Regions from separate parts of the Nakamurella panacisegetis genome, predicted to be linked through region 2. Evidence: riboswitches for the same ligand, from Rfam matches in the RefSeq annotation. Region 2 holds a riboswitch; the other holds the start of a gene.
What was found. Region 2 has a riboswitch for S-adenosylmethionine ahead of BLS97_RS11650 (aminotransferase class V-fold PLP-dependent enzyme). Riboswitches for the same ligand answer to the same signal wherever they lie in the genome.
Positions count from the first base shown of each region.

Region 1: another riboswitch for S-adenosylmethionine. It lies ahead of BLS97_RS02550 (bifunctional o-acetylhomoserine/o-acetylserine sulfhydrylase); the one in region 2 lies ahead of BLS97_RS11650 (aminotransferase class V-fold PLP-dependent enzyme).

Region 1 covers NZ_LT629710.1:558,579-569,962, reverse strand. The annotation lists gene BLS97_RS02565 (hypothetical protein) at 1-242, opposite strand, end outside; gene BLS97_RS02560 (hypothetical protein) at 765-1,658, shown strand; partial or broken gene BLS97_RS02555 (MazG family protein) at 1,655-2,338, shown strand; SAM riboswitch class IV at 2,510-2,627, shown strand; gene BLS97_RS02550 (bifunctional o-acetylhomoserine/o-acetylserine sulfhydrylase) at 2,747-4,060, shown strand; gene metX (homoserine O-acetyltransferase MetX) at 4,086-5,198, shown strand; gene fgd (glucose-6-phosphate dehydrogenase (coenzyme-F420)) at 5,346-6,350, shown strand; gene BLS97_RS02535 (DUF1003 domain-containing protein) at 6,352-6,870, opposite strand; gene eno (phosphopyruvate hydratase) at 7,200-8,480, shown strand; gene BLS97_RS02525 (FtsB family cell division protein) at 8,483-9,319, shown strand; gene BLS97_RS02520 (DUF501 domain-containing protein) at 9,316-9,843, shown strand; gene BLS97_RS02515 (DMT family protein) at 9,904-10,797, shown strand; gene BLS97_RS02510 (acyl-CoA dehydrogenase family protein) at 10,738-11,384, opposite strand, start outside.
Region 2 covers NZ_LT629710.1:2,640,083-2,651,466, forward strand. The annotation lists gene paaD (1,2-phenylacetyl-CoA epoxidase subunit PaaD) at 1-410, shown strand, start outside; gene paaE (1,2-phenylacetyl-CoA epoxidase subunit PaaE) at 416-1,465, shown strand; gene BLS97_RS11640 (MarR family winged helix-turn-helix transcriptional regulator) at 1,621-2,220, shown strand; gene BLS97_RS11645 (MDR family MFS transporter) at 2,220-4,106, shown strand; gene BLS97_RS11650 (aminotransferase class V-fold PLP-dependent enzyme) at 4,191-5,627, opposite strand; SAM riboswitch class IV at 5,670-5,784, opposite strand; tRNA gene BLS97_RS11655 (tRNA-Glu) at 6,075-6,147, shown strand; tRNA gene BLS97_RS11660 (tRNA-Asp) at 6,205-6,281, shown strand; tRNA gene BLS97_RS11665 (tRNA-Phe) at 6,327-6,403, shown strand; gene BLS97_RS11670 (fumarylacetoacetate hydrolase family protein) at 6,482-7,366, opposite strand; gene BLS97_RS11675 (SDR family NAD(P)-dependent oxidoreductase) at 7,728-8,486, shown strand; gene BLS97_RS11680 (DEAD/DEAH box helicase) at 8,506-10,266, opposite strand; gene BLS97_RS11685 (phospholipase D-like domain-containing protein) at 10,435-11,384, shown strand, end outside.

The sequences.
Region 1 (11,384 bases), 2.1 Mb from region 2:
GCCGGCACGCCGGTGGTGCTGGCATCCGGCTTGGTGGTCCCCAGGACGAAGGTGGTCCCGATGCTCTGCGACACCGCATCGATGATGTTGATGGTGGGCGTGGTGCCGGCCGCGGCCGTGCCGCCGAGGCGGGGGAAGGCCAGAACGCCGACGCCGATGGGTACGGCTGTGAAGGCAAGCCGAAGAACATTCCGACGGTTGAACGTGCGGGGGGCGCGGGCGTCGGAACCGGGTGTAGTCACTGGAGGCCTCTCGAGGTCTGTCTGTTTGCGGCTTCTTGTTCGATCTCGGCAACCTGCGGTCGGCCCTCGTCCCGTTGCTCTGGGTAAGCTCTTCTGTCAGCAGCAGTGCGTTGTTGCTAACTGTAATCTATGGTCTACGGAACGTCACCTTGTCCCGACCTGGGCGTAGCGTGCCCATGGCTACAGAGCGTGTGTTGGGTGGCGCAAAGTGCTACTGAGTGTGCTTTGGATCTTGAACACTCAGCGTGATGGCTACGGACCGCAACCAATCGGCGGCGTCGGACCGCAGGCGGGGTTGAAGGTGTGGGAAAGACCACCCGACGGTGTGAGCGGATCCGGAGTCGACCGGCTGGATAAGTCGGCTCGGTCACTTCCGGTCAACGTGCCGCCGGCTGACCCGGTCACGACCATGGCCGTGGTGGCCCGTAAAGCCGGGGACGGTGGGCCGCCCCCGAGGGGCTGTGGCAGGCTGAGCCAGGCATCGTCCGGCAATCCTCGGAGGTCAGGCTCGTGGTACTGCAGATGGCTCGTCGTGGAGCCGGAGGGCGCCGCCGCATGCTGGGGCTCGGGATGGCCGTGTTGTTGATGACCAGCAGCGCGTGTTCGGTGGTCCGCGAGTCGGGCTCGGCCGCGGTTGTCGGGCCGAGTGCCATCAGCGAGTCCACGATCCAGCAGCAGAGCGCTGCGTTCATCGACGAACTCGGTCAGGGCAGTCTGGATGACTCGCAGCGAGCCCAGGTGAATCGACTCCAACTGACCTTTCAGGTCCGGCACTTGTTGATCGAGCGAGCTGCGGCGGCCGCAGGCGTGACGGCAACCGCGAGCGAGGTGTCCGCGGCGCAGGCGCAGTTCTCGACGCAGAAGGTCATCCCGTCGCTGAATCTGCAGAGCGCGGACCTGCCGACGCTGTCCAGGGATTACGTGTTGCTCGGCAAACTGGCTCGAGGGATACCCGCAGCCGGTGTGACCGTGCCGGACGTCAGCGTGGTGGTCGACGGCGTGCCGACGGCGACCCGTGATGCGGCAGTGGCCAAACTGGCGGTCTACAGCGCCGACCCGGCCAGGCTGACCGCCGACGTCGCCGCGGCCGGCCAAGGGGGAGTGTCCAACCGCCAATTCAATCTGCTGACTACCCCCAGTGCCGGCTCGGCGGGGCTGTACAGCGCGGCCAACGGATCGTTCATCATCCTGCCGACGAACGGGTCGTACCTGGTTGCCCGGATCAGCCAGCGGAAAGTCTCCACCGCCCACCTCACGGCGGCGACCCTGCAGGCTGCCCAGTCCGCCTCCGACTTCTTCGATCTCGCCATCCTGATGGTGCCGACCAGCACTGATGAGCCGGTCTCGGTGAATCCGCGTTTCGGGTCCTGGGATCCGGTCAGCCGGCAGGTCGTTGCGCTCAACGGTGGCCTGTGAGCAGTCCCGAGTCACCCCTGCGGCAAGCAGTCGAGGTCATGGACCGGTTGCGGTCGCCCGGCGGTTGCCCGTGGGACGCCGAGCAGACCCACGCCTCCCTCGGGCGGTACCTGGTCGAGGAGACCTACGAGTTGCTCCAGGCCATCGAGGACGAGGACGAGGTGGCCATCCGTGAAGAACTCGGGGACGTACTGCTCCAGGTCCTCTTCCACGCCCGCATCGCCGCCGAACGCGACCGTGCGCTCGGTGGCTTCGACGTGGATGATGTGGCCGCAGATCTGGTCGACAAGCTGATCCGGCGCCATCCGCACGTCTTTGCCGGGGCGGAGCCGATCCAGGATGCGGCCGACCAGCAGGTGCGGTGGGACGAGCTGAAGAAGGCCGAACACGGCCGGTCGTCCGTCGTGTCCGGGGTGGCTCTCGGGCAGCCGGCGGTGGCCCTGGCCGCGAAGCTCGGGGCGCGGGCCGCGAGGTTCGGGGTCGAGATCGATCCGCCGACCGGAGACTCGCCGGCCGAGCAGATCTTCCGCATCGCCTACGCGGCCGGCGCTGCCGGCGGCGATCCGGAATCGGAGCTCAGAGCCGTGGCCAAGGCGCACGCCGCCCGCCTGGCCGACACGGAGACCGCCGCCGCCGACCAGGCGCCCGTCACCGTCAGTCCCCACCACGTGGCGCGCTGACCCAACCCCCGGACCGGTGCGGCCGACCGCGGGGCGACGCCCTCCGGCGCCATGGCCAGAGCCGCGAACACGAGCACCGACCGGATCTGCCCCGCCGGCGTGAGTTCGGTCCCCGGCGCATTAACCCGTATTCCCTGCGGGCGGGAAACGGTGCCCGGTATGCTCGGGGCAGGTCTTGAGTTCCAGCACACAGCCCCGGCTTGCTGGGCGGCAACCCTCCACTCGCGGTGGGGTGCCCCGGGTGATGACCTGGCTGTTCGTTGCACCTGACGAATAGCAAGCGCGGGCCCGCCAGCGGCGAGCCCAAATCGTTGTCGAATCGGGTGAGTCGCTGCCTCATCGGCGGCTCACCGCCACCCGTCTGCGACCGGAACCGTGTCGCAGACCCACCCAGCCTGGAGCCCACCGATGAGCCCCCAATGGTCCTTCGAAACCCGCCAGATCCACGCCGGCCAGACGCCTGACCCGACCACCAAGGCCAGAGCCTTGCCGATCTACCAGACGACGTCGTTCGCGTTCGACTCGTCCGAGCACGGTCGCAAACTCTTCGCGCTGGAAGAGCTCGGCAACATCTACACCCGCATCATGAACCCCACCACGGCCGTCGTGGAGGACCGGATCGCATCGCTGGAGGGTGGCGTCGGCGCACTGCTGGTCGCCTCCGGCCAGGCTGCCGAGACCCTGGCCATTCTGTCGATCGCCGAGGCCGGCGACCACATCGTGTCCTCCCCGCGGCTCTACGGCGGCACCTACAACCTGCTGCACTACACCCTGCCGAAGTACGGCATCACGGTCGACTTCGTGGAGAACCCGGACAGCGCCGAGTCCTGGCAGGCCGCGGTGAAGCCGAACACGAAGCTGTTCTACGCCGAGTCGATCTCCAACCCGCAACTCGACGTCCTGGACTTCGAGGTGGTCTCGGCGGTGGCCCACGCCAACGGCGTGCCGTTGATCGTGGACAACACCGTGCCGACCCCGTATCTCATCCGACCGTTCGAGCACGGCGCCGACATCGTGGTGCATTCGGCGACCAAGTACCTGGGCGGTCACGGGACGGCCATCGGCGGCGCCATCGTCGACTCCGGCAATTTCGACTGGACGGCCGACCCGGAGAAGTTCCCCAACTTCAACAACCCGGACCCGAGTTACAACAACCTGGTCTGGGGCCGCGATCTCGGTCCGGAAGGCCTGTTCAAGGCGAACGTCTCGTTCATCTTCAAGGTGCGCCTCCAGTCGCTGCGCGACATGGGCCCGGCCATCTCGCCGTTCAACGCCTTCCTGCTGGCCCAGGGCATCGAGACGCTGAGCCTGCGGATCGAGCGGCACGTCGCGAACGCGACCGCGGTGGCCAAGTTCCTGCAAGGACGCGACGAGGTCCAGTCGGTGTCCTACCCGGCCCTGGAGTCCAGTCCGTGGCACGCCCAGCAGCAGAAGTACTCGCCCCTGGGCGGTGGCCCGATCGTCTCGTTCGAGATCAAGGGTGGCGTCGCCGCCGGACAGAAGTTCACCGACGCCCTGGAGCTGTTCACCAACCTGGCCAACATCGGCGACGTCCGGTCGCTGGTGATCCATCCGGCCTCGACCACCCACAGCCAGCTCTCGCCCGAGGAGCAGCTGACCACCGGCGTCACGCCCGGACTGATCCGGCTGGCCGTCGGTACCGAGAACGTCGACGACATCCTGGCCGACCTGGACGCCGGGTTCCGCGCGGCGAAGTCCTGATCCGGGCTGCTCCCTCGGCCGCACCATGACCCTGACCTCTCGACCCGGTACCACCGCCGAGCCTGTGGGCTCCGGCGGCGGTACCGGCCTGCCCGGGGCCCGTCGGTACCTCGACATCGGTGACCTGTCGCTGGAGTCCGGGGTCACCCTGAGCGGGGTGCGGATCTGTTACGAATCCTGGGGGCAGCTCAACGAGCGCGGCGACAACGCCGTGCTCGTCGAGCACGCGCTGACCGGCGACTCGCACGTCGTCGGGCCACCCGGCCCCGATCACCCGACCCCCGGCTGGTGGGAGGGGCTGATCGGTCTCGGGTCCCCCTTGGACGAACGGTATTTCGTGGTCGCGGCCAACGTGCTCGGCGGGTGCCGGGGAACCACCGGGCCGTCCTCGCCCGCTCCCGACGGCCAGCCGTACGGATCGCGGTTCCCCGCGATCACCGTCCGCGACCAGGTCAAGGCCGAGGCCGCCCTGGCCGAGCACCTGGGCATCAGCTCCTTCGCGGCCGTGCTCGGCGGCTCGATGGGCGGCATGCGGGCCCTGGAGTGGGGGGTCACCTACCCCGCCCAGGTCCGGCGGGTGATCGCGGTGGCCACGACGGCGGCCGCGTCCGGAGACCAGATCGCTTGGGCGGCATCGCAACTGGCCGCCATCCGGATGGATCCGGACTTCGCCGGCGGCGATTACTACGCCGGTCGACCGCCGTTGCGGGGGCTGTCGGTGGCACGTCAGATCGCCCACACGACCTACCGGTCCGGGTATGAACTGAACACCCGGTTCGGCCGTGCCCGTCAGGACGACGGACCGCAGTTCGCCGTCGAGTCGTACCTGGACCATCACGGCACCAAGCTCGGTCGGCGGTTCGACGCCAACTCTTACATGGTGCTGACCGAGGCGATGAACGCCCATGATATCGGCCGCGGCCGCGGCGGGGTCGAGGCCGTGCTGCAACGGTTCTCGCCGCGGCTGACGGCTGCCGTGGTCGATTCGGACCGGCTGTACACGCCCGCCGAGGGGGCGCGCCTGGCCACCGCCCGCGGCGCGGCCCCCCTGGTCACCATGCACTCGGATCACGGGCACGACGGGTTCCTGATCGAAGCGGCCCAGGTGGCGGCCGTCGTCCGGGGGGCGCTGGCCTGACCGACCCCCGGACACGGTCCGAACGGGTCGGGTGCCGTGAGGGCCGGGTCGGGGCCGGGGTAAGAATGTGGAGAACGCCGGCCCCGATGACGGGGCGCGGGCGGGAGCAGCGAACGTCCCGTCATCGGGGCAGAAAGAGGGTCGGTGATGGCATTGCGCCTGGGGTACAAGGCTTCAGCGGAGCAGTTCGGACCGAAGGAGCTGGCCGATTTCGGCGTGCTGGCCGAGCAGGCCGGATTCGATTCGGTCTTCGTCTCCGACCACCTGCAACCCTGGCGACACGACGGGGGACACGCTCCGGCCGCGCTGCCCTGGCTGGGGGCGCTCGGCGCCCGTACCGAGAAGATCACCCTCGGCACCTCGGTCCTGACCCCGACGTTCCGGTACCACCCGGCCGTCATCGCCCAGGCCTTCGCCACCCTGGGGCTGCTGTTCCCGGGTCGGATCATCCTCGGCGTGGGCTCGGGCGAATCCCTCAACGAGGTCCCGCTCGGCCTGACCTGGCCCGACGGCAAGGAGCGGTTCGCCCGCCTGAAAGAAGCGGTGCTGCTGATCCAGCAGCTGTGGCGGGAGGACCGGGTCACCTTCGACGGCACCTACTACTCGACCGACAAGGCGACCATCTACGACAAGCCGGAACAGCCGGTGCCGATCTACATCGGGGCCTCCGGCCCGGCTGCGACCCGCCTGGCCGGACGGATCGCCGACGGCTTCATCACCACCTCCGGCAAGGCCGACACCCTGTACCGGGACACCCTGCTCCCGGCCCTGGCCGAAGGAGCGGGCAAGGTCGGCCGCACCCTGGACGATCTCGACCTGCTCATCGAGATGAAGGTCTCCTTCGACCACGACCGCGAGAAGGCCATGCACGACACCAAGTACTGGGGTGCGCTGGCGCTGACCCCGGAGCAGAAGTCCGGGGTCGAGGACCCCATCGAGATGCAGCGGCTGGCCGATGCGCTCCCGGTGGAACAGGCCGCCTCCCGCTGGATCGTGTCCAGCGACCCGGAAGAACACGTCGAGAAGATCAAGCACTACGTCGATCTCGGCTTCCGGCATCTGGTCTTCCATGCCCCCGGCCCGGACCAGGCCCGATTCCTGGAGCTCTACGGAGCCGAGGTGCTACCCCGGCTCCGCGCCCTCGGCGTCTGATTCAGCCGGTCGGGGCGGTCCCCGGGGTGCCGGTTGCGGCCTGCGGGGTGCCGGTTGCGGCCTGCGGGGTGCCGGTTGCGGCGCCCGTCGGGTCGTCCAGCAACCGCCGGTGCAGCTCCGTGGTCAGCACGTGGATCTCGCGGGTCAGGTCGGTGTTGGTCTTGAGTTCGAGTTCCTGCTCGACGAAGTCGTGATCCGCCTTGTGCTGCTGGAAGGCCGCGGCCCGGTTCTGGCCGATCATCACGAAGGTGGACAGGAAGATCGCCTCGAGCGACACGACCAGGGTCAGCGTCGGCCACGGCGACTTCTCGACCAGGAGCATCCAGACGCCGAACACCACGATGTGCAGGTAGACGAAGTTCATCGATCCCGCGAACGAGGTGATGGCATCGGCCACCTTCAGCTGCACGTTTCCGGCGCGGTGTTCGAAGGCCGCGACCACCGTCGGGTGGTGGGGGACGGTGGGGTCGAGCCGGCGACGGCTGAAGTACGGGATGGTCTTCTTGGCGGTTCCGGGCATCGATGGCTCCAACGCTGGTCGTTTCACGGCCAGGCCCGGCCGTTCGCAGCGCACTATCCACCCGTGGCGGTACCCGTGACGACCGAATCCACCGATTCACAGGCAAACGGCCCATCGGTTTCACGCCCGCGCCTTCTGATCCACCCGAACGGTCGCAGCAAGCCGTGACGACCGGGCGAGTCCGGTGCCGGTGAACCCCGCCGCGCCGATAAGGTGACCATGGAGCAGCGTGGCTCCGTCCCTGGCGTGGCCGCGGCCGCCGGTGAGCGATCACCGGTTCGCAGTACGGCAGCTCAAACATGACAACCCGCTAGTGAAGGGATGTGCCCGTGGCGGCCATCGAACTCATCGGAGCCCGCGAGATCCTCGATTCCCGGGGCAATCCCACCATCGAGGTGGAAGTCGCCCTGGAGGACGGGTCACTGGCCCGCGCGGCCGTGCCGTCCGGTGCATCGACCGGCGAGCACGAGGCCGTCGAACTGCGGGACGGCGACCCGGGCCGTTACCTCGGCAAGGGCGTCCAGAAGGCGGTCGAGGCCGTGCTCGACGAGATCGGCCCCGAGCTGGTCGGCTTCGACGCCACCGAGCAGCGGCTGATCGACCAGAAGCTGATCGACATCGACGGCACCCCGGACAAGAGCCGGATCGGCGCCAACGCCATCCTCGGCGTCTCGCTGGCCGTGGCCAAGGCGGCCGCCGACTCGGCCGAGCTCGAACTGTTCCGCTACATCGGTGGCCCCAACGCCCACATCCTCCCGGTCCCGATGATGAACATCGTCAACGGCGGCGCGCACGCCGACACCGCGGTGGACGTTCAGGAATTCATGATCGCGCCGATCGGCGCCCCCACCTTCCGCGAGGCCCTGCGCTGGGGCGCCGAGGTCTACCACTCGCTCAAGTCGGTACTCAAGAGCAAGGGTCTGTCCACCGGGCTCGGCGACGAGGGCGGATTCGCCCCGTCCCTGGCCTCCAACCGGGCCGCCCTGGATCTGATCGCCGAGGCGGTGACCAAGGCCGGCTTCACGGTGGGCACGGACATCGCGTTCGCCATGGACGTGGCGGCCACGGAGTTCTACTCCGACGGCGCGTACACCTTCGAAGGTGCCAAGAAGTCCTCGGCCGATCTGATCAAGTACTACGCCGAGCTGGTCGCGAACTACCCGATCGTCTCCATCGAGGACCCGCTGTCCGAGGACGACTGGGACGGCTGGGTGGCCATGACGTCCGAGATGGGCAGCAAGATCCAGATCGTCGGCGACGACCTGTTCGTCACCAACCCCGACCGCATCGAAGAGGGCATCGCCCGGGGCGCCGCCAACGCACTTCTGGTCAAGGTCAACCAGATCGGCACCCTGTCGGAAACCCTCGACGCGGTGACGCTGGCCCAGAACAACGGCTACCGCTGCATGATGAGCCACCGCAGCGGCGAGACCGAGGACACCACCATCGCCGACCTGGCCGTCGCCACCAGCTGCGGCCAGATCAAGACCGGTGCTCCGGCCCGGTCCGAACGGGTGGCCAAGTACAACCAGCTGCTCCGCATCGAGGACAACCTCGGCGATGCGGCCCGGTACCTGGGTGAACTCGCGTTCCCGCGGTTCAAGGCCTGACCTTGACCGACAGCACACCACGCCGGCGCGCGCGCAGCACCGGACCCTCGCGGTCCGGTGCGGTCGCGCGCACCGGTCGTGGGAGCTCACGAGGGCGGACCGGGCGTCCGGCCTCGTCCGCCGGGCCGGACGCGCAGGGAATCGGCCAGACGCCGGCCGCGGGGAACGACGCCTCCGGGGTCGGCTGGTCCGCCCCGCGACCACCGCGGACCGGGCCGACGCCGCGGCCGGCCGGGAAGCGCCCCGGCACGGCCCCGCCGGCCACCCCCGGACGTCGCGGACGCCGGCGCACCGGCGTCACCGTCCGCGGCCTGAGCCGACCGGCCGAGACCAAACGCAGTGCCTCACAACTGGTCAAGCAGGTCGCGGTGCTCGGCCTGGTGTTCTGCGCCGTGGCCCTGGCTCTGGCCGTACCGCTGCGCAACTACCTGACCCAGCGCGCGGACCTCGGTGCGGAAGTGAGTACCGAGCAGAAGCTCCGGGTGCAGCTCGCGGCGCTCGAGGAGGAGCGGGCGGCCCTGACCGACCCGGCCTACATCGCGGCCGAGGCCAAGCGGCGCCTGCAGTACGTCAAGCCCGGTGACACCGTGTTCGTGGTGAACGCGCCGGCGCTGCCGAAACCGAAGGCGGCGTCCCCGGTCACCCCCGGCACCGCGGCGCCCTGGTACTCGCACCTCTGGGACACCCTGTCCGACCCGACGGTGACGAAGGCGCCCGGCCCGGCCCCCACGTCCGGTTCGACCGCGCCGACCACCGCGCCCTCGGCGCCGGCCGCCGCGCCCGGCAAGTCGACCACGCCGCGCAGTTCGGCCGCCGCTCGAACCGGAGCCGGGCGATGAACGCGGAGTCCGGTGTCTTCGGCGCCGCAAACGATCTGCAGGCCGTGACCGATGCCGATCGCGAGGCCTTCCAGCGGGAACTCGGACGGCCGCCGCGGGGCATCCTGGCCGTGGCCTACCGCTGCGCGCACCAGGTGCCGGCCGTCGTGCTGACATCGCCGCGGCTCGAGGACGGCACGCCGTTTCCCACCATGTACTACCTGTGCTGCAAGGAACTCAACGCGGCCGTCAGCCGGATGGAGTCCGAGGGCGTCATGAAGGAGATGACCGAACGTCTCGCCCAGGACCCCGACCTCGCCGCCGCGTACCGACGCGCCCACGACAGCTACCTGGCCACCCGCAATGCGCTGGGCGATCTCGGGATCGCCGTCACCGCCGGCGGAATGCCGGACCGGGTGAAGTGCCTGCACGTGTTGGTCGCGCACTCGCTGGCCGTCGGCCGGGGCGTCAACCCGTTGGGTGACGAAGCGGTGGATCGCTTGGGCGACTATTTCCGCGGGGAGCCGGCCTGCTCGCACCTGTGATCAGGTGCTCCTCGTCGATGGGGACAACGGCGGTCGATCGGTGACGGAAGGGGTCGGACGGTGATCTTCGGACTGCTGTGCGCGGTCCTCGCGTCGGTCTGCTATGGCAGCGCGTCCGTGCTGCAGGCCGTCGGCGCCCGCCGGACGACGACCTCCGCGAATCTCGACCCCCGCCTGTTCATCCGGCTGCTCGGTCAACTGCCGTATGTCATCGGTATCGGCTTGGACGTGATCGGGTTCGTCGTCTCGGTCGTGGCCCTGCAGCTGCACCAGCCCTTGTTCGTGGTCCAGGCGATCGTCGCCGGCAACGTCGGCGTGACGGCCGCCATCGTGGCCTTCATGGGCACACCGCTGAGGCGGGCGGAATGGCTTGCCATCTCCGGCCTCGGGCTGGGCCTGGTGCTGCTGGCGCTGTCGGCCGGCGCGGAGAAGGACGTCGTCCTGGCCACTGTCTGGTACTGGGTGATGCTGGCCGCGGCGGTCCCGGTCGGGCTGATCGGAGCGGTGGGGCTGCGCCTGACCGGGGCGCCGGCGGCAGTGCTGCTCGGTACGGCCGCCGGCCTCGGCTTCGGCATCACCGCCATCGCGTCCCGCAGCCTGGTGGTGCCGGACCAGTGGTGGCGGCTGATCTATTCGCCGGCGCTGTGGGCGATCGCGGCCGGCGGCGGCATCGCCATGCTTATCTTCGGGCTGGCGCTGCAACGGGTTCCGGTGACGACGGTGATGGCGTTCGTGGTGATCACCGAGACCATCGTTCCGTCGGCGATCGGCGTGGCCTGGCTGGGCGATACCTTCCGGTCCGGGTTCGTGGCCGTCGCCCTGATCGGGCTGACGCTGGCCCTGCTCGGGGCCGCGTTGCTGGCCCGGTTCGGCGAGGTCGACCTGGAGAAGATCTCAGTCGGGGCCGGGCGTGACGGCGGCGACGATCCTCGCCAGATCGAAGCCACGGGGTAGTTCGCCGTAGGCCCGGGCGCCGGATCCGGCCAGCCGGGTGGCGCAGTAGAGGCCGCTGACCTGCGCCGGGGCCGATCGCAGCAGCAGTGACGCCCCGAACAGGCGGGCGGCCGAACCGGCCAGCTCACGGGCCGAGATTTCGTCCGGGTCCCGGAGCCGGGCCCGGAGCCGGGTCACTGCGGCGTCGAAGTGGCGGTCGACGCCGAGGGCCGGCGACAACTCGGCCAGCAAGGCCTCGCCCGGGTCCGGGGACCGGGTAACGGCCCGGACGGCGTCCAGCGCGGCCACGTTTCCGGACCCCTCCCAGATGCCGTTCAGCGGCGACTCGCGGAACAGCCGCGGCATCACCGATTCCTCGACGTATCCGTTGCCGCCCAAGCATTCCAGGGCCTCGGCCACGGCCGGCACGGCCTGTTTGCAGACCCAGAACTTGCTGACCGGAAGAGCAATCCGCAGCAGTGTGGTCTCTCCGGCGTCGACCGCGGCGGCCAGCCGCAATCCGATCGACGTCGACGCCCACGACTCGACGGCCAGGTCGGCCAGCACAGCCGTCATCGCCGGCTGGTCGGCCAGTCGACGCCCGAACG
Region 2 (11,384 bases):
GTGACGTGCGGGTCGACGCGGCCGGCGTCACCGTCACGATCACGCCCACCTACTCCGGTTGCCCGGCCATGCGGGAGATCAGCCACGACCTCCAGCTCCGCCTGGCGCAGGCCGGCTTCGACGACATCAAGATCCGGACCGAGTTGTCGCCGCCGTGGAGTAGCGACTGGATCACCCCGGACGGGCGGGCCAAGCTGTCGGCGGCCGGCATCGCCCCGCCCAATGCTGCCGGAAGCCGTCCGGGGGGCCCGATTCCGCTGACCCTGGCGCCCATCGCCCGTGATGTCGCGTGTCCTCGGTGCGGTTCGCGCCGGACCGAGGAAACCTCGGCCTTCAGCGCCACCGCGTGCAAGGCGCTGTACCGGTGCCGCGATTGCGCGGAGCCGTTCGAATACGTCAAGGAAATCTGAAGGCAATGGCCCGTAACGACTTTCATTCCCTGCGGGTGGCCGACATCGAGCCCTTGACCGACGATTCGGCCGCGGTCAGGTTCGAGATCCCGGACGACCTGGTCGACGCTTTCCGCTTCGCCCCCGGCCAGTCGCTGACGCTGCGGCGAGGCGAGGAGCGTCGGTCGTACTCGATCTGCGCCCCGGCCGGGAGATCGCCCCGCATCGGGGTCCGGGAAGTGGCCGGCGGCCTGTTCTCCGGATGGCTGATCCACCAGGTCCGGCCGGGAGACGTCATCGAGGTGCAGCGTCCGGCCGGGAGCTTCAGCCCTGACCTGGAGGTCCCCGGCCGTCACGTCCTGATCGCCGCCGGATCGGGGATCACCCCGATGCTCTCGATCGCCGCCTCGGTGCTGGCCGCTCACCCCGAGTCAACGGTCACGCTGATCTACGGCAACCGGCGCAGCGACTCGGTGATGTTCGCCGACGAGGTCGCCGACCTCAAGGATGCCTTCCCATCCCGGATGCACCTGGTCCACGTGCTGTCGCGCGAGCCGCAGGAGGTGGAACTGTTCTCGGGCCGGCTCGATGCCGACCGTCTCCGACGGTTGCTGCCGGCCACCGTCGACGTCGAGGGCGTCGATCACTTTTGGCTGTGTGGGCCGTTCGGGATGGTGACCGACGCCATCGAGGTGCTCACCGCATTCGGCGTTCCCGGTGACCGCATCCACCGCGAGCTGTTCTACGTCGGCGACGAACCGCCGGTCGAGACCCGCCATGAGGACGCGCCGGCCGGGCCCGGCGCGGAGGTGACCGTGATCCTCGACGGCCGCAGCACCATTGCCACCGTCCCCCCGAACGTCACGGTGCTGGACGGAGCGCAGAAGGTTCGCCCCGATCTGCCCTTCGCCTGCAAGGGCGGAGTGTGCGGAACGTGCCGAGCGTTGGTGACGCACGGCGAGGTGCACATGCGCCGGAACTTCGCGCTGGAGAAGGCGGAGGTCGACGCCGGTTACGTCCTGACCTGCCAGGCCCTTCCGGTGTCCGATGCGGTGACCGTGGACTTCGATTCCTGACGTCGCGGGCCGGCCCGACCAGGGCGGCACCGGCGGCCGAGATATTTAGTTGCGTCGGCACAAGTAGCGGTGCATTATTGCGGGCGGCAACTAGATGCAGGCTGCAAGCAATTGCAGCCGGGCCGGCCGCGAATCGCAGGAAGGGGAGGGGAACGATGACGGGTGACACCTCCGTGGGCGCGCCGTCCTGGGCCGGCGAGCCGGCCGACATCGACCGACCGGCGGGTGCCGATCAGGCCGCCGAGATCGCCGATTCGATCATCACGATGATGCGCATCTACGGAAGTATCAAGGCGCGGATCGCCTCGGCCGCCGATCCCGAGACGACCGCCCTGTTCCCCCTGGTGCGGCTGGTCAAGGAGGGCCCGCGCCGGGCCAAGGAACTCGCCGAATCGATGAACGCCGACCCCTCCACGGTCTCCCGTCAAGTGGCGACCCTGGTCCGGACGGGCATGGTCGAGCGCAAGGCCGACCCGGACGACGGTCGGGCGTCGATCCTGGTGCCGACCGAGCTCGGCGTCTGTCGCGTTCAGGAGCACTTCGTGAATCGGGGCCAGATGATCGAGCCGATGATCGCCGACTGGCCGGCCGAGGACCGGAGCAACTTCTTGCGGCTGCTCCGGCGCTACACGCAAAGTCTCGAGGACCACCGAGACGAGGTCCTGACCAGCATGAACAGATCGCATCACCTGCACGCCGCCGCCTCTGCAGGGACTCCACCACGACCGCAAGCCAGCATCGAGAGGTCCAACTGATGGCCACCACCGAATCAACGGCCGCCACCGCGGCTCCACCGAGTCCGGCCGGGCTCACCCACAAGCAGATCATGACCATCCTGGTCGGTCTGCTGCTGGGCATGCTGCTCGCCGCGCTCGACCAGACGATCGTCTCCACCGCTATCCGCACCATCGGTGACGACCTGCACGGCCTGAACATCCAGGCCTGGGTCACCACCGCCTACCTGATCACCTCGACCGTGACGACGCCGCTCTACGGCAAGCTGTCGGACATCTACGGACGCCGGCCGCTGTTCCTGACGGCCATCACCCTGTTCATCATCGGATCCGCCGCCAGTTCGTTCGCCACGTCGATGCCGATGCTGGCCGCGTTCCGCGCCTTCCAGGGTCTGGGCGCCGGCGGTCTGTTCTCCATGGCCTTCGCGGTGCTGGCCGACATCGTCTCGCCGCGGGAACGGGCCAAGTACCAGGGCTACTTCCTGGCCGTCTTCGGCACCTCGTCGGTGATCGGCCCGTTGGTCGGCGGATTCTTCGCCGGAGCGACCAGCATCCTGGGGATCGCCGGCTGGCGCTGGGTCTTCCTGGTCAACGTCCCGATCGGCTTCGTGGCCCTCGTCGTGGTGTGGAAGGTGCTGCACATCCCGCACGTTCGCCGTGACCACCGGATCGACTGGTGGGGTGCACTGGCCCTGGTCGTCGGCATCGTCCCGATCCTGATCGTGGCCGAACAGGGCAGCGAATGGGGTTGGGGGTCCGGTCGCATCCTGGGCCTGATCGCCGTCGCGGTCGTCGGCATCATCGCGTTCATCCTGATCGAACTCCGGATGAAGGACGAGGCGTTGATCCCGATGCGCCTGTTCAAGCAGGCGACGTTCAGCCTCGGCCTGGGCGTCAACGTCCTGGTCGGCGTCGGTATGTTCGGCGCGATCTCCATGCTGCCGCTGTACCTGCAGCTGGTGAAGGGGGCCACCCCCACCGGGTCCGGCCTGCTGCTGTTGCCGCTGATGGTGGGTCTGATGGCCGGCTCCATCGTGTCCGGTCAGCTCACCTCCCGCACCGGCAAGTACAAGATCTTCCCGGTGATCGGCACCGCCATCCTGACCGTCGCCTTCGTCCTGCTGCTGACCATCAAGGTGCAGACCGGGTTCTTCCAGCTCGACGTGTACTTCCTGTTGATCGGCCTCGGCCTCGGGCTGTGCATGCAAACCCTGCTGATCGCCGTCCAGAACGCGGTCCCGGCCCGGGACATCGGGGTGGCCACCTCCTCGGCCACGTTCTTCCGCCAGCTCGGCGGCACGCTCGGTGTGGGAATCTTCCTGTCGCTGCTGTTCAACACCCTCGGTGACAACACGGCGAAGGCGCTGAAGGTCTCCGTCACGGAGCCGTCATTTCTGCAGGCGGCCGGCAAGGCTGCGGCGAAGGCCGGTCAGAACGTGGAGGCCTACCTCGGTTCCCTCGGACAGCAGCTCAAGATCGATTCATCGTTCCTGTCCAAGATCGACCAGGTGGTCGCTCACCCGTACCAGGTCGGGTTCGTCAACTCCACGCACGTCGTCTACGTGTGCGGCGCGATCTGCATGCTGGTGGCCTTCGCGCTGGTGATCATGATCAAGCAGACCCCGCTGCGCACCATGTCGGCGCTGCAGGAGACGCAGATGGAACAGGCCAGCATGGCCGCCGAGACCCTGCCGGCCTCGGAGCAGCAGGTCACCGCGCCGATGGGTGTTGCCGCCGAACGCACCGAAGAGGCCGCGGCGGCTCGCGAAGAGGCCCGAGAGCATGCGCCGGCCCATTCACCTGAGGCCGGCGGCGAGCACGTCGCGGTGGCCGACCTGGTCGCCGGGTCCGATATCCGGCCCGACGGGACGGCGGCCGCTCCGGACCACGGCAAGCACGAAGTCTGATCCTTTCGCAGAACGAATCGAAGGGCCCGGCGGTCATCCGCCGGGCCCTTCGTCGTGCGCGGCTGCGTCCGCAACCGGTGACGGCTATTGCCAGGGGGCGATGACGGGCAGTTCGCGGTCGTCGACGGCCGGGGTGGGCCGGCCGTCGACCACGACGTACCGGCGCCGCGGACCGCGCGAGGCGATGGATTCCACCGCGTCGACCAGGCGGTCGACGTGCTCGGTGGTGCTGCCCAGCCCGACCGAGGCGCGGATGGCGTGGCCGGTGCCGTCCTGGACATCGCACCCGGCCGCGCCGAGCAACCGACGAACGAACGGCTGTGCGCAGAACGCGCCGTCCCGGACGCCGATACCGTGCTCGGCCGACAGGGCAGCGGCGACGACGGCCGAGTTCTGGCCGGCGACGGTGAACGTGACCACTCCGATCGTCTGGACCTGATCGCCGAACAACGAATGCACGGTGACGCCAGGGATGTCGAGCAGACCGTCCCGCAGCCGCTCGGTCAGCGCCTGCTCGGACGCGGCCAGGCCTTCCCGGTCGGCCGCGGCCAGCGCGTGGCAGGCCGTGGCCAGGGCGACGGCGCCGGGGACGTTCGGGGAACCGGCCTCGTGACGGTCGGGCACCGGCTTGAAGGTGGTCTCCTCGTCGGTGACCGTCGCCGTGGCGCCCCCGCCGACCAGGTAGGGAGGGGCCAGCTCCAGCCAATCGGCCCGGCCGATCAGCGCGCCAGACCCGTACGGGGCGTACAGCTTGTGTCCGGACAGGGCGACGTAGTCGACCCCCAGTTCCCGGATGGAGAACGGGCGGTGCGGAGCCAACTGCGCGGCATCCAGGGCCACCCGGGCGCCGCGGGCGCGGGCCACCGCGGCCAGGGCCGTCACCGGCCAGATCTCGCCGGTGACGTTGGAGGCGCCGGTAACCACCAGCAGGGCCGGACCGGCCGGCCGGGTGCGCAGCGCGTGATCAACCGCCGACACCGCCTCGCCCGGTGAGGCCGGCGCGGCCAGCCGCACCACGTTGATGCCGTCGCGGTCCTCCCACGGCAGCAGCGCCGCGTGGTGCTCGGTCTCGAAGACGACGACCGTGGTGCGAGCCGGCAGGCAGTGGGCCAGCAGGTTGAAGGAGTCGGTGGTGTGCTTGGTGAAGATCACGGCGTCGTCGCTGCGGCCGCCGACGAAGTCGCGGATCGGGCGGCGGGCTCCCTCGTACAGGGCGGTGCAGACCTTCGAGTGCCAGCCGGCGCCGCGGTGCACGCTGGCGTAACGCTCCAACAGGGCGTCGACGGTGTCGCGGACGACGCGCAGGGCCGGAGCCGAGGCACCGTGATCCAGGTTCGCGTACTCCACGAATCCACCGCCGGCCAATGGCACCTGGGCGTGGGCCCCGACGATCTCCAGTCCGGGAGCGTGCGGGTGGCGGACACCGGGGCGCGGAGCGATCGGGGCTTCGGCGGACCAACGCACCGGGTGGGTGGGCGCGGTCGCGGAGAGCCAGTCGGGACGGTCGAGAACAGCGGTCATCAAAGATCCTCAGGAATCCTTGGACTCCCGGCCGAGCCGGGTGGTCCGCGCTTGCCTGATGCACCTCGCACCAAGCCAGGTCTTCATCCGGGGCACCCCACCGCGGTAGGAGGGTTGCCGGCCAGCAAGCCGGAGCTATCCGCTGGCACTCATGACCTTCGAGGTGAAGGGTAGCAAGCCGTCGGGGATCGCGAAAGCCCCGCGGCCGGGCGGCCGCCACCGCTGCCCGGTGTGACCTGGGTAACGCCGGAACGGCCCAACTCCGGTCAGGGGCTTCGGTGTTGTGCCATCCATGCAGGTCAGGACAATGGTGCGAGAGGCCGCCGGCAGGTCTCGGCATCGTTTTGGAGGTGGGTCCGATGATGTCGTATGCTTCCGTAGCTCCCAACGGACAGCCGTTGAAGCCGGTGAGGTCAGGTAGTACTTCTCCCCGGTGACGACGTCTAGGCCCCCATCGTCTAGCGGCCTAGGACTCCGCCCTTTCACGGCGGCAGCACGGGTTCGAATCCCGTTGGGGGTACGCAGAAATGCAGACTAAGGTCTGGGTAGATGTATGCAGTTGGTCTTGATTCATCAAGGCCCCGTAGCGCAGTTGGTTAGCGCGCCGCCCTGTCACGGCGGAGGTCGCGGGTTCAAGTCCCGTCGGGGTCGCCAAGCATCGGCCGGGCTCAGGTCTCCTGGGTCCGGCCTGTTGTTTGAGGCCAGGTAGCTCAGTCGGTACGAGCGTCCGCCTGAAAAGTGGAAGGTCGCCGGTTCGATCCCGGCCCTGGCCACCACAGTGATCCCCGTTCGGCCGGTTGGCCGAGCGGGGATCTTCTTGTTTGGGGGCCGGGCGGGACGCGCGGCGAGCACAGCTACGGGGCGCGCGCGGGATCCGGTGTCAGCCAGGCGAACTCGTCGGTGGTCGCCGGGATCACCGGATTGGACAGGACGCCGACGGATTCGATCTCGATGACGACGGTATCGCCCGATTGCAGGTCGAAATCCATCTCGGGCACCAGGCCGGTTCCGGTGGAAAGCACGACGCCGTCCGGGAAGGAGGCGTGACGCCGCAGGAATCCGACCAGGTCGGCCGGGGTGCGGTTGAGCATGTCGGTGTTGGTCGAGCCGGCCCATGCGGTCTCCCCGGACCGCTCGACCCGGACCTGGATGTTCAGGCTCTGCAGATCCTCGATCTCCCAGATCGGCCGGATCCCCGGGCCGATCGCACACGATCCGGAATAGACCTTGGCCTGGGGGAGATACAGCGGATTCTCACCCTCGATCGAGCGGGAGGAGACGTCGTCGCAGATGGTGGCGCCGACGATCTCGCCCGCAGCATTGACCACCACGGCGAGCTCGGCCTCGGGCACGTTGATCTCCGAATCGGGACGGACGCCGATCGGTTCGTCGTGACCGACCACTCGCCACGGGACGCTCTTGAAGAACAGCTCCGGACGGTCGGCCTCATACACCCGGGCGTACACGTCGGCGACGACGCTCTCCTCCTGACGGGCCATGCTCGACCGGCGGTAGGTGACGCCGCTGGCCCACACCTCGGTCAGCCCGTCGACGGGCGGCAACATCCGGAGGTCGGCCGTCTCGACCACCCCTCCGGTCTCGACCAGGGCCCTCAGGACCGGGAACGGCAGCCGGAGCAACTCGGCCAGCGACCGCGCGGCCAGCCGCCTGACCGTTCCGTCCTCGGACCGGATTCCGACGTGAACCTTCGACTCGGCAACGTATCTGATGATCTCCATTGATCAACCTTTCCGGGGGATCGGTCCCACCTGCTTCTCGCGGACGACGTCGTGCTGGGCCCTGGGCCGCCGATCGCGTCAAACCGACCGGGTGGCCGTCGCGGCCGGCGGTGCTCCTGGCCGAGGACAGTAGCAACCAGCGCGCGGGAACCGGACGAAACGGCCCCGCGACCCCGGATGCATCCACCGCCGGACAACCGTCGATGATGTGGGCCTGCACGGTGACGGGTGTGGCGACCGGGCGATCTGACGGCGGTGACTCCGGCCGCATCGAGCTGGATCTCCACGCGAGCTCTCCGTCGGTTGGTGCTCCTGAGTCGGACCCGGGTGGCGGGCGCATGAATGAAGGAAGGGTCTCCAGATGGGGCAGTTGAACGGGTTGCGGGCATTGATCACCGGTGGCGCATCGGGCATCGGATTCGCGGTGGCGCAAGCCTTCTCGGTCGAGGGTGCGCAGGTCGTGGTACTGGACCGATCGGAACGACCGGCCGATCTGCCGGACGGGTGGGGCTACGTGCGGGCCGACGTGACGGACGATCCTTCCGTGCGCTCGGCCGTTGCAGCGGCCGTGGAGCAGCTGGGCGGCCTGGATCTGCTGGTGAACAACGCCGGCATGGGTGCGCAGGGGGCCGTGCAGGACAGCACCGACGAGGAGTGGCACCGCGTGCTCGACGTGAACGTGGTGGGTACCGCCCGGGTCTCGCGCGCTGCGTGGCCGCACCTTCGGGCCTCGGAACACGCCGCCGTGGTGAACACCTCGTCGGTCGCGGCCACCGCCGGCCTGCCGCAACGTGCCGTCTACAGCGCGAGCAAGGGCGCGGTGTCGGCTCTGACCCGCGCCATGGCCGCCGACGGCATGGCCGATGGCGTCCGGGTGAATGCGGTCAACCCAGGCACCGCCGACACACCGTGGATCCAGGGGCTGCTCCGGTCGGCACCCGATCCGGCCGCTGAGCTGGCCGCTTTGGCCGCCCGCCAGCCGCACGGGCGCCTGGTCGCCGCGAGCGAGGTGGCCGCGGCGGTGGTCTACCTGGCGTCCCCGGCCGCCGGCTCCACCACCGGGGCGGACCTGGCGGTCGACGGCGGGATGTCCGGGCTCCGGCTGCGGCCCCGGACGTAGGAGTCGACCCGCCCGGGTGTCATTCCCCGGCCGACTCCAGGGCCGATGTCGGGAGCCACGAGACCCCAAGGGCCGCCGCCACCTCGCCCAGCGCCGCACTGTCCGCGCCGGCGGTGTGGTCCGCGGCGAAGAACCGTCCGATCATGATCTGGGCGATGGTCTCCTCGACCGTGCCTTCGGCGTACCCGAGCCACCACGGGCAGACCTGACCGTCGCGATGTGACCGGCCGAGGATCTGGCGGCCCTGCAGGCCGGAATACCGCACGTTGTGCATCAGGCCTTCCCGGGTGGCCGGGCTGGCGGGGCCGCCGGGCAGTAGCTCGCCCGCGTGCAGGGACAGGGAGGTGGAAGGGGTGAACACGACCACCGGCGCGCCGCCGCGCTGGAACCGCAACCGCTGCTCCTCGAGATCCTGCGTGCCGTACAGCCGGGCCACGGGAATGCCTGCGGCCTCGAGGTTCTCGGCGATGGGCTCGGCGGCGGCCGAGATGAACTCGCAGGAGATGACGGCCTGCCGCCCGGCCTTGACCACGGCGGTGGCCCACTGTGCGGTGGAAGCCACCCGCAACAGAGACGCCTTCTGCCGCAACCGCAACACGGCGGCGCGACCGGAAGCGGTCCGCCGGGCCGGCCGGGCCATCACCTCACGGTCGGCAGCCAGATCGGCCAGTGCCCGCTGGAACTGGGTCCACGCGGTCCGGTAGGCCAGGGTCTCGTCCGGACTGAGCTGCACCGGGAGCAGTTCCAGCGGGGCGGGACCCCACGGCGCCGGGCGATGCAGGGTCAACGGGGGGCGGGCGTCGGCCAGCCAACCACGCACCGTCGCCGACCCCTGCGCCCGGATCCCGCCGTCGGCCCCGGCCCGGTCGTTCCAGGTCCACTTGCCATAGGCCCGGGCCAACGGCAGTTCGGCCTCGAGCAGGCGGTTGCCGAAGTCGGTCCAGCGGGCCACCGGCTCGCCGTGCACCTGGGCCAGCAGCGGCGCCAGATAGGTCAGCTCGGCCGGATGGTTGGCCGGCGTGGCCGTCAGGTGGATGACGAACGGGGCCTTGTGGTGCGGGTCGGTGAATCGGGTGACGCGCCGGAAACGTTGCACCCGCTGGGTTTCCACGTTGCGGTAGAGGTGGGATTCGTCAGCGATGACGATGTCCATCGTCCACCGGGGCCGCCCCCGCACCAGAAGCCGGCCCAATTCGTCGGGCGAACAGATCAGCACCCGCAAGCCGTCGGTCCCGGCGGCCAGGATGGTGCGTCTCCAGTGCGGGATGGTGATCTGCTTGGGCCGGTCGACCAGGACGAGTACGTTGCGCGCCCCGCGCTCGCGCGCGACGGCCAGCAGGCCGAGCCAGGCGGTCAACGTCTTGCCCGTGCCGACGTCGTCGGTGAGCAGTACCCCACGCGCCGGGGCACCACCGATCTCGCTGGTCGCGGCGGCCAGAATCATTGCCGCGCCTTCGGTCTGCAGGGCTCGCGGGGTCATCCCGGCCGGTTCGGCGGTGATCCGGCCGTCGGTGGAGTTGGCGTCGTCCTCCAACCAGCGCAGCCAGGTCAGCGGTTGCGAGCGATACGGGACGAGATCCGGCGGTAGCTCGGCACCGGCGTGGACGTAGACCTTGCGGGCGGCGTCGTAGGTGGTGCCCGGGACCTTGATGCCGAACGGCACGTCCAGCAGCCACAGCCGCCCCTCGGACGGAACGGGGATCGGATCCGGTCGGGTCGTCCGCCCGGCGGTTCCGGTGGTCCGCCGCCTGCTGGTCCGGCGGCGCGAGGTCGGCGGCACGCGGCCACTGTACGGGGCGGCCGAGGGAGCCTGGGTGGATGCCGGGCTACCCACCCGAGCCGCCGGCCCGGCCAGGGCGGTGTTGTGCGTCGGCGAGGGCCGTGATGCTCGCCCCAGCGGGCCCTGGGTGGTCTGCGCGGTGTGCTCGCCTGAGACATACTGCTGAGCATGGGGAAACGCACCTTGGACCTGGACGACAGGTCCGCCCGACTGATCCACGGGACCGACGTCTGGTCCGAGATCAGTGATCTGCTGTACGCGTACACCAACATCCAGGCGGCGCTCACCGTCGTGGGACGCGACGCCGACGCGTTCCTGCCCCTCCGCGGACCGGCCACCATCGTGGTCGACGCCGGCGTCAAGGCGTTCGAATCAGGACAGACCGATCCCGAAGTGCTCCTGGGCTGGACCCGGCGTGGCGTCCGGGTGTACTCGCTCCCGATGTTGCACGCCAAGGTCATCCTGGCCGAGGGCGACCCGTCGTTCGTGCTCGTCGGCTCGGCCGACGCGGTCAGACCGCTGCCGAAGCGGGCCGAGGCCGTGCTGCTGGCCGACGAACCCGATACCGTCGAAGAAGTACGTTCCGCGATGGCCGAATGGAAGGCGCTGGCCGGCGAACCGCTGACCGACGACTTCCTGCAGGCTGCCGTGGAGAAGTACCGGCCCGCTGCCCCGGCTCATCCGGCCGACCGTGTGGTGGAGCGCATTCCCGATCGGCGGCCCACCCCGCCGCGGCCAACCAGTCCGGCCCGTCCCGAACCTGAGACCCGCTCGGCTCAACCAGTAGGGACCCCCGACGCCGTGACGCAGTCTGCCGCACCATCAACCCCGCCCACGGTCGCCGGCCCAGCTGCGGCCCCGGCGACCGCCGCCCGGACGGCCGCGCCGGAGCCGCAGAACTGGCTCAGCGAGGACGATGACGAGATCGGCGCGATCGGGCCCATCGTCTGGGACCGGCCGAAGTACATCTACCTCGCACCGCTGAGCCGCGAGGGCCGCGCGTCGCTGTCCGCGCTGGAGCGCCTCAAGCACCTGCGCCGGGAGTTCAGGGTGCGCAGCGAGGACGACGGACGTCCGGTCCTCGAGGTGGAGATGTTCTGGCGCGAGGAGGTCACCAA